3 regions of the Micromonospora sp. WMMD737 genome follow, and region 3 is predicted to be linked to each of the others. Evidence: riboswitches for the same ligand, from Rfam matches in the RefSeq annotation. Region 3 holds a riboswitch; each other region holds the start of a gene.
What was found. Region 3 has a riboswitch for cobalamin ahead of ACN27A_RS02285 (ribonucleoside-diphosphate reductase subunit alpha). Riboswitches for the same ligand answer to the same signal wherever they lie in the genome.

Region 1: it holds a riboswitch for cobalamin, as region 3 does, so the genes downstream of both, ACN27A_RS08540 (class I SAM-dependent methyltransferase) here and ACN27A_RS02285 (ribonucleoside-diphosphate reductase subunit alpha) in region 3, are expected to answer to the same signal.
Region 2: it holds a riboswitch for cobalamin, as region 3 does, so the genes downstream of both, metE (5-methyltetrahydropteroyltriglutamate--homocysteine S-methyltransferase) here and ACN27A_RS02285 (ribonucleoside-diphosphate reductase subunit alpha) in region 3, are expected to answer to the same signal.

What each region holds. Positions count from the first base shown of each region.
Region 1 covers NZ_JBMHMH010000001.1:2,190,462-2,193,728, reverse strand. Annotated here, with positions in the region: gene meaB (methylmalonyl Co-A mutase-associated GTPase MeaB) at 1-797, shown strand, start outside; gene ACN27A_RS08540 (class I SAM-dependent methyltransferase) at 724-1,467, opposite strand; cobalamin riboswitch at 1,598-1,816, opposite strand; partial or broken gene ACN27A_RS08535 (MerR family DNA-binding transcriptional regulator) at 1,981-2,079, shown strand; partial or broken gene ACN27A_RS08530 (cobalt ABC transporter ATP-binding protein) at 2,202-2,429, shown strand; gene ACN27A_RS08525 (hypothetical protein) at 2,501-2,899, shown strand; gene ACN27A_RS08520 (hypothetical protein) at 2,931-3,267, shown strand, end outside.
Region 2 covers NZ_JBMHMH010000001.1:2,196,624-2,199,890, reverse strand. Annotated here, with positions in the region: gene metE (5-methyltetrahydropteroyltriglutamate--homocysteine S-methyltransferase) at 1-1,317, opposite strand, end outside; cobalamin riboswitch at 1,432-1,642, opposite strand; gene ACN27A_RS08555 (methylmalonyl-CoA mutase family protein) at 1,811-3,267, shown strand, end outside.
Region 3 covers NZ_JBMHMH010000001.1:660,286-663,552, reverse strand. Annotated here, with positions in the region: gene ACN27A_RS02285 (ribonucleoside-diphosphate reductase subunit alpha) at 1-1,434, opposite strand, end outside; cobalamin riboswitch at 1,641-1,855, opposite strand; gene ACN27A_RS02280 (N-acetylmuramoyl-L-alanine amidase) at 2,185-3,249, opposite strand.

The sequences.
Region 1 (3,267 bases), 1.5 Mb from region 3:
CGGTCGACCCGTCGTCGACGCGCACCGGCGGGAGCATCCTCGGCGACAAGACCCGCATGGCCCGCCTCGCCGTCGACCCGGCCGCGTTCGTCCGGCCCTCGCCCACGGCCGGCACGCTCGGTGGTGTCGCCAAGGCCACCCGGGAAGCGATCGTGGTGCTCGAGGCCGCCGGCTACGACGTGGTGCTGGTCGAGACCGTCGGCGTCGGCCAGTCCGAGACCACGGTCGCCGACATGGTCGACTCGTTCCTGCTGCTCACCCTGGCCCGCACCGGCGACCAGCTGCAGGGCATCAAGAAGGGCGTGCTGGAACTTGCCGACGTCATCGCCGTCAACAAGGCCGACGGCCCGCACGCGACCGACGCCCGCCGGGCCGCCCGGGAACTCGCCGGCGCGCTGCGCCTGATGCACCCGCCCGACGCGGGCTGGCACACCCCGGTGGTCACGTGCAGCGCCCAGGAGGAGACCGGCCTCGACGAGGTGTGGCAGCAGATCCGTCACCACCAGGACACCCTGACCGCCTCCGGCGAACTGGCCGAGCGGCGCCGACGCCAGCAGATCGGCTGGGTGTGGGCGATGGTACGGGCCGAACTGCTGGACCGGCTCCACACGCATCCCACCGTGCGAGCCCTCGCGCCGCGCATCGAGCGGCAGGTCCTCGCCGGCACCCTCACCCCGGCGGTCGCCGCCGAGCGGCTGCTGGCCGGCTTCGCCGACCCGACCGTCACACCGGACACACCACCAGACCCATCTCCGCCGGGTAGCGGTACCGCCAGTTTCCGTCCGGCGTCCGGCTGAGCATCGGCGCGAGCAGGGCCAGCAGACGGCGGGCCAGCCGCCCGGGCAGCGACCGCCCGGCCAGGCGCCGGACCAGCTCGGCCTCGTCGGCCACGGTGACGGTCCGCACCGCGGTCACCATCTGCACGTCGGCGGTCAGACCCAGTTCGGCCAGCGCTCCGGCGATGAGCAGGTGCCGGGGCGCCTGCCGGGGTGCCGGCTCGCCGAGTATCGCCGCGAGGACCTGGTCGTGCGGCGCGGGCGTGCCGGCCTCGTCGACGCAGAGCAGCAGCCGGTCGGCGTGCAGCACCATGGCTCGCAGCGCCGCCGGTAGATCGTGGTGCCGGCGCAGTGCGCCGGTGCTGACCACCACGTCGTGGTGCGCGACCGCCGCGTGCGGCCACAGCGCGTGCACGGTGTCGACGGTGACGCCGTGCCGCTGGGCGTCGGCCGCCACCTGGGCGAGGCGCTGTAGGGAGCCGTCGACCACTGTGACGTGTGCACCGGCCCGGGCGGCCGTCGTCGCGAACTCGTCCGCGGCGATGTCGAGCACGGTCTCTCCCGGACCGATGTAGGACGTCAGCGTCCGAGACACCTCCGGGTCGAGCACAAAGGATTTGTCGTGGGCGCTGTCGATGGTGGCGTGCCAGGCGGCGGCGAACCCGTAGCCGGGCGCGGTCGAGGACGTCATCTGCCTGGGGATCCTTCCCTCGCGGTCCGGCGTGGCCCACCGTCGGATCGGGGAAGATGATGGCAGGGCTGGGCGATGAGCTGCCCAGCCGCGCCCGGGCCCTCCCGCGAGGCCGTCGGCGGCGTGCGTGGTCACGCACGCGGCGCGGGCAGGTCTTCGGACTCGTGGACGCGACCGGACGAGCCGATCTCCTACTGGCCGTCGCTTCCCGGACACCAGGGGCATCCAGTGCGTGTGACGGCGGTCGTTCCCACTCACCGCTGCGGGGCAGTCCCGGATTCACACCGGATTCCCTCTTACGACGCCCGGACCGTCATGGTTCAGGCGAACCAGCACCGGCGCCCATCCTAGGGCACCCGCCGGCGGAAGCGACCGGAGCAAAGAGCACGCGAGGTGCGCCGTACGCGCCGATGGCGACGAACACTGGCGGTCGGCGACCAACGCGGTCTCGGCCCGATGGGGACGTCCGGCCGGGCTTGCACCTGACACTGCGTCAGGTCCTACCGTGCCCGTATGCGGACATGGTCAGTGGGCCAAGTGGCTGAAGCGTCCGGATTGACGGTGCGCACACTGCATTACTACGACCGTCTCGGACTGCTGCGCAGCGAACGCACACCCCGGGGGCCACCGCCGGTACTCGGAGTAGCACATTGCCCGGCTGTACCGCATCCGCGCCCTGCGCGACCTGGGTTTCTCCTTGGCCGAGATCGGCGCCGCGCTGACCGGCGACGACAGCACCCGAAGGACGCGGCGTCGTCGTGGCCACCCACGACGTGGAGTTCATCGCCACCGTCGCCGACCGCGTCGTCGTGTCGGCCGAAGGAGAGGTGGTGTCGGACGGCACCACCGCCGAGGTGCTCGGCGCCTCGGCCGCCTTCGCCACCCAGGTCGCCAAGATCCTCGGCGCACACTGGCTGACCGTCGCCGACGTACGGGCCGCACTCGAACGGCAACCGTCATGACGCCATCGCTGCCCACCCGCACCTGGGGCCGAAACGACCAAGCCGTGCGAATCGGCCTACGATCAGCGACCGTGCTGACCCTCGCGTCGCTCGCCGGACTCATGATGTTCCGCTGGCCGCTGCTGGTACGCGTCGAGCCGCAGAGCATGCAGCACGCCCCGGACGCACCGTTCATCTTCATGGGCATCCTGCCGCTGCTCATCATCGTCATCGCCGAACTGTCCGAGGGCGGCATGGACGCCAAAGCCCTCGCGATGCTCGGCGTGCTCTCCGCGACCAACGCCGCGCTACGCCCCCTCGGCGCCGGCACCGCAGGCATCGAAACGGTGTTCTTCATGCTCGTGCTCGCCGGACGAGTGTTCGGCGCCGGCTTCGGCTTCACGCTCGGCTGCACATCGCTGTTCGCCTCGGCCCTGCTCACCGCCGGGGTAGGGCCGTGGCTGCCGTTCCAGATGCTGTGCTCCGCCTGATCGGCATGGGCGCCGGTCTTTGCCCCGCCGGGTGAGCGGCAGAGCCGAGATCGCCATGCTCGTCGGCTACGGCATCGTCGTGGCGTACCTGTTCGGCTTCCTGATGAACCTGTGGTTCTGGCCGTTCATCACCGGCGCGGAGGTCGACTACTACCACGGGCACATCTCCTACGTCCCGGGCGCACCAGTGCTGGACAACCTGCACCGATTCGCCATCTTCACCCTGCTGACCTCGACCGCCGGATGGGACACCGGCCGCGCCATCACCAACACCCTGGCGATCCTCATCGTCGGCCCCGCCATCCTGGCCACCCTCAGACGCGCCTCCCGCCGCGCCTCCTACGGTGTCGAAGGCACCTTCTCCAGCC
Region 2 (3,267 bases), 1.5 Mb from region 3:
GTGCGCCGCGCGGGCCGTACGCAACGCGGGGGTCTGCGGGAACGAGCCGATCGTGGTGGTGGGCAGCTCGGGCAGGCCGAGGCGCTGCTGCTGGCGATCGGCCCGGTCGGCGTAGTCGCCGCGCTGCCGGTCGCCGGGACGCAACGCGGCGAGGCGGCCCCGGATGTCGTCGCGGCGCCACGACGGCGGTGCGGATGGCAGTGGTGCGGTCAGGGTGGTGGTGCCGTCGCGCAGCGCACGACCGAGCAGGACGACCTCGTCGACCTTCTGCCGGGCGAACGCGAGCCGTTCGGACAACTGAGGATCGAGTCGCGTCTCGGCGGCCAGGTCGACGGGGACGTGCAGCAGCGAGCAGGACGTGGAGACGGACACGAGGTCGGCCAGACCGGTGACGGTGACTCCGGTGGTGACGGCTGCGCGCAGGTCGGTGCGCCAGATGTTGCGGCCGTCGACCAGGCCGGCGACGATGGTCTTTCCCCGCAGCGGGCCGGCGGCGGCGAGCCGGTTGAGGTTCTCCGGCCCGGCGACGAGGTCGACGCCGATGGCCTCGACCGGTGTGTCGAGCAGAGCCGGCAGGGCGTCGGCGAGGTCCCCGAAGTAGCTGGCGACGAAGATCCGCGGCCGGTTCGGCAGCTCACCGAGACGCCGGTAGGCGTGCCGCAGGCCGTCGACTTCGGCGGGGGTGCGGTCGGCGACGTAGGCGGGCTCGTCGAGCTGCACCCACGGCACGCCCGCCTCGGCCAGCGCGGTGAGGATCGCGGCGTACGTTTCGACGAGGTCGTCCAGGCGGGCGAACGGGTCGTCGCCCTTGGCCAGCAGCAGGAACGTGGCCGGCCCGACCAGCACCGGACGGGTGGTGATGCCGAGCTCACGTGCTTCGGCGTACTCCCTGAGCGCCTTGGCCGGATTGGCGGCGAAGGCGGTGTCGGCGTTGATCTCCGGCACCAGGTAGTGGTAGTTGGTGTCGAACCACTTGGTCAGCTCCAGCGCCGGCTCGGCGTCGACGCCGCGGGCCATGGCGAAGTAGGTGTCGAGCGCGCCGAGGCCGAGGCGGGCGAACCGCTGGGGGATCGCGCCGACCGCGACGGCGGTGTCGAGCACGTGGTCGTAGTAGGAGAACGTGTTGGACGGGATCGCGTCGAGGCGCGCGTCTCGCAGCGTCCGCCACACCTCGGCCCGCAGGCCGGCGGCAACGGCCTCCAGGCCGGCGGCGTCCAGGGCGCCGGCCCAGTACGCCTCGACCGCCTTCTTCAACTCGCGGTTGGCGCCGATGCGCGGGTAGCCGAGCACGGTGCTCTGCCCGAATGAGGTACTCACGGTGGTCCTTCCCTCGAGGTGCCTGGCGGCCACACGGGAGAGGAAGGCGGGGCACGACAGGGCGTACCGGCTTCCGCCCTGGCCCTCCCGAGAGGCCGCCGACGGCGCACACCGGCGGTGTGCGCGGCGCTGGCAGGTCTTCGGACTCGTGGGCGTGACGCATGGTCGCCTACTGGCCGTCGCTTCCCAGACCTCGCGGTCCAGTGCTTTTGACGGCGGTCGTTCCCACTCACCGCTGCGGGGCAGTCCCGGTTTCGCACCGGGTTCCCTCTTACGACGCCTCACCCCGGTAGGGGAGAGGCGAACCAGCACTGCCCGCGATGGTACGACGCCGACGCCGGGTACGTGCGGTGCCGTCCGAGGCGCGGGACGAGGCCACGATCAGCGCCGGCGGCACCCCGCGCTCCTGGTGCGGGTCATGACGCCATCACGTTCGCAGTTGATGTCGTCACATCACGATCTGGTCATGCCGGACTGCCCTTACTATCCCGGCATGACGGTGCCGTCAGAGACGCTTCCCCTCGCTGCCGACTTCCCGGCCGCCACGCGCGAGCAGTGGCAGCGGTTGACCCTGGGGGTTTTGCGCAAGTCCGGCCTCGCCGGCGACGACACCCCGGTCGACGCGGTCGAGGACCTGCTGGCTCACCGCGACGACGAGGTGACGCTGGCGCCGCTGTACACCGCGGACGATCCGACGCCGATGCCGGGGCCGCCGGGACTGTTCCCGTACACCCGCGGCGGTCGGGCGGCGGGAGCGGTGACGGCAGGGTGGGACATCCGGCAGCGGCACGCCGACCCGGACCCGAAGGTCACCGCCGAGGCGGTCGGCGCCGACCTGGAGAACGGCGCCACGTCCCTGTGGCTGGTGCTCGGCGAACACGGTCTGCCGCCGGCCGCGCTGCCGGCGGCGCTGGAAGGCGTCTACCTGGATCTGGCCGGGATCGTGCTGGACGCCGGGGCCGCCGCGGTCGAGGCCGTGCCGACGTGGTTCGCGCTGCTGACCGAGCGGCAGGTGCCACCGGCCGAGGTGCGCGGCAACCTCGGTGTGGACCCGCTCGGATGGCGGGCGCGCACCGGGCAGGGGTGGGAAGGCCCGGCGGGCGAGTGGGCCAGCCGCTGCGCCGACAGCTTCCCGGGGCTGCGGTCGATGACTGTCGACGCGACGGCCTATCACGACGCGGGCGCCTCGGACGCGCAGGAACTCGGCTGCGCGGTGGCCACCGGCGTGGCCTACCTGCGGGACCTCACCGCGGCCGGGCTGAGCGTGCCGGCCGCGTTCGCGCAGCTGGAGTTCCGGTACGCGGCCACCGCCGACCAGTTCGCCACGATCGCGAAGCTGCGGGCGGCGCGCCGGTTGTGGGCCCGGGTGGCGCAGGTGTGCGGGGTGCCCGAGGACGGCGCGCAACGCCAGCACGCGGTCACCTCCGCGGTGATGATGACCGCCCGCGATCCGTGGGTGAACATGCTGCGTACCACGCTGGCCTGTTTCGCTGCCGGCGTCGGCGGCGCGGACGCGGTGACCGTGCAGCCGTTCGACCACTGCCTGGGCCTGCCGGACGGCTTCGCCCGCCGGATCGCCCGCAACACCCAGTCGCTGCTGCTGGAAGAGGCGAACGTGGGCCGGGTGATCGACCCGGCTGGCGGCTCGTGGTACGTCGAGCGGTACACCGAGGAACTGGCCCAGTCGGCATGGGCGTGGTTCACCGAGATCGAGCAGGCCGGCGGGATGGCCGCGGCGCTGGACAGCGGCCTGGTCGCCGACCGGCTGGCCGCGACCTGGCAGCGGCGGGCCGACAACCTGGCGCACCGTCGGGACCCGCTGACGGGGGTCAGCGAGTTCCCGCAGCTGGACGAGCGGCTGCCGGCACGGCCGCCCGCGCCGCCGCCACCGGGCGGCGGACTGCCTCGACACCGGTACGCCCAGGCGTACGAGGCGCTGCGGGACCGCGC
Region 3 (3,267 bases):
GTTGATGTCGATGACCCGGTCGAGGTACGTCACGGCGGTGCGGACGGTGGCGCGCAGCCGCTCCCAGTCGATGCCGTCCGCGCCCAGGTGGGCGGCGAGGTTGACCGAGCCGAGGTTGCACACGGCGGTCTCGGCGTCGCTGGAGACCTCGACGATCTCGGTGCACAGGTTGGACAGGTGCACCACGTTGCCCGCCTCGGCGGTCTGGTTGCACAGCCGGTTCGCGGCGTCCTTGAACGTCATCCACCCGTTGCCGGTCTGGGCGAGGGTACGCATCATCCGCCCGTACAGCTCCCGCGCCGGGACCTGCCGCACGTAGCGGCCCTGCTCCTCGGCGGCCCGGTACGCGGCGTCGAACTCCTCGCCCCACAGGTCCGGCAGTTCCGGCACCACGTCCGGGTCGAACAGCGACCACACCCCGTCGGCCTCCACCCGGCGCATGAACTCGTCCGGGATCCAGTTGGCCAGGTTGAGGTTGTGGGTGCGCCGGGCGTCCTCGCCGGTGTTGTCGCGCAGTTGGAGGAACTCCTCGACGTCCGGGTGCCACGGCTCCAGGTAGACGCAGGCCGCGCCCTTGCGCCGGCCGCCCTGGTTGACCGCCGCCACCGAGGCGTCCAGCGTCCGCAGCCACGGCACGATCCCGTTGGACTGCCCGTTGGTGCCCCTGATCAGCGCGCCCCGGGAGCGCACCCGGGAGAAGGCGATGCCGATCCCCCCGGCGAACTTCGACAGGTTCGCCACCTGCGCGTACCGCTGGTAGATCGAGTCGAGCTCGTCGCGCGGGGAGTCGACCAGGTAGCAGGAGGACATCTGGGTGTGCCGGGTGCCGGAGTTGAACAGCGTCGGCGAACTCGGCAGGTACGCCAGGCTCGACATCAACCGGTAGAACTCGATCGCCTCGTCCGGTGCCTGCGACAGGCCGCAGGACACGCGCAGCAGCCAGTACTGCGGGGTCTCCAGCACCAGCCGGCTCGTCGGGTGGCGCAGCAGGTACCGGTCGTAGACCGTACGCAGCCCGAAGTACTCGAAGCGCAGGTCGCCGCGCGGGTCGACGGCGGCGTCGAGGGCACCGGCGTGGGCGGCGACGAAGGCCGCGGTGTCGTCACCGATCAGGCCCTCGGCGTGGCCGTGCCGGATCGCCTCGCTGAAGGAGCCGATGCCCTGCCGGCGGACCTCCTTGTCGACGTAGCCGGCCAGCAGGCGGGCGGCCAGCCGCGAGTACTGCGGCTCCTCACCGATCATCTCCGCGGCGGTCTGGATGGACAGCCGGTCCAGTTCGGCGGTCGTCGCCCCGTCGTACAGGCCGCTGATCGTCCGGGTGGCCACCCGCAGCGGGTCGACGTCGGCGAGGTCGTCGGCCCACCGCTCGACCGCGCGGACGATCCGGTTGACGTCGACCGCCTCGGTGCCGCCGTCGCGCTTGCGGACCCGCATCTGCGGCCGCCGCTGGCCCACCACGGCCGCATCGTCGGCCGGAAAAACCTCGGTGACTGTCACCACTCACTCCTCGCGAGCCTTGATCCCAGACGGATTTCCTGGGCACGCGCGGAGCGGACACCGACGACGACGCGCCGCAGGGCAACGCGTCGGGATGGCGTCGGCCGTCCCACGCGGCCTCGGACCGCCACACACCCGGAAGCGGGCGTACGGCGCACTGGCAGGTCTTCGGACTCGCGGGCGCGACCGGATAAGCCGGTCTCCTACTGGCCGTCGCTTCCCAGGCCGCTGGCGGCCCAGTGCTGATGACGGCGGTCGTTCCCACTCACCGCTGCGGGGCAGTCCCGGATTCCCACCGGGTTCCCTCTTGCCTCGACCACTCCGGATGAGCGGCCGAACCAGCTGCGCCGACACCATATATAGGGTTGGCGCCGTTGTCACACCCCACATGTCGGTCCCGGGCGTGTCGTCGGCGGCACGGGTCACACCCGTCGATCGCCAGCCAGAAGCCCGCGTCGATGCACCGGCCATGAGCTAGCGCCGCGACACGGTGCCGCAGCGCCGCTCTACCGCGGCGCCCCGCAAACGGTGATCAGGACGCCATGGACCCCAGAACCGCGGGTCACGTCCATGGCGTCCTGATCACGATCGGGTGGGGCTGTCGGCGCGCTGGTGGCGGTGGAGGAGGGCCGCGAGGCGTGGCGCGGCGGCGCCTTCCGAACGCCCGGCCTCAGCTCGGCGGTGTTCCTAGACCCGGGTGACCCGGACGGCGTCGGCCACCACGTAGCCGGTGGTGCTGGTCCAGCGGCTGACCGCGACCAGGTTCCGGTCGCCGGCAGCCAGCCCGAAGGTGCCCAGCGAGCGCCAGACGCCGCCGCTGGAGCGCTGGTCCACGTTGACCGTACGGTTGCCCGAGGCGGTGACGACGACGTGCGGGGCCGAGCTGTTGTAGCCGGGGTCGGCCGGGTGCCGCACCTCGACGCGGTAGTTGCCGGCCGCCGGGATGTTCACCTTGAACCAGGCGGAGTCGCTGGCCAGCGTGGGGTTGGCGAAGCGGTAGTCGGCCCCGTAGCGCTGGGCGGAGTACGAGGAGGTGCCCCAGTTGGTGCTCGCCGTGAACCGTCCCGCCGTGGTGTTGTCCACGATGGTGCTGAACGTGGGCGGGTTGGGCGCGCTCAGGCCGAGGTAGGCGGCGATGCCCTCGGCGTGGCCACGGGCGGTGGCGGTGATGAAGTCGGCGCGCTTGAGCAGGTTCGAGTCGGCGACGGAGTCGATGAAGAGGTTCTCGGTCAGCACCGCGGGCATGGCCGACTCGCGCAGCATGTGGAAGTTCGCGGTCTTCAGCCCCCGATCGGTGACCCCACCGATCGTCCGCATGCCGCCGATCACCCTCGGGTGCAGGGCGTTGTGCAGGTTGACGGTGGCGGCGTCCGACGTCGGGTAGCGGTAGCTCTCGAAGCCGGTGCCACCGCCGGAGTTGATGTGCACGCTCACCAGCAGGTTCGCGCCCCACGCGTTGGCGTCGTCGGTGCGGTACGCCAAACTGCGGGTGATGTCGGTCGTGCGCGACATCCGGACGTCCACGGCCCAGTTGGCCAGCAGAATGTTGCGCAGTTGCAGGGAGATGTCGAGCGTCAGGGCCTTCTCCTGCAGCCCGTTGCCGACCGCGCCGGGGTCGGTGCCGCCGTGGCCCGGGTCGATGTAGACCTTCGGCAACGCCGCCCACGCGGGGCCGGCGACCATGGGGACGGCCGCGGCACCGGCGACGGCCGCAAGGAGGGTACGCCGCCGCAGCGTCCGGTTGTCGAACATGTGCACCTCGTCATCGGA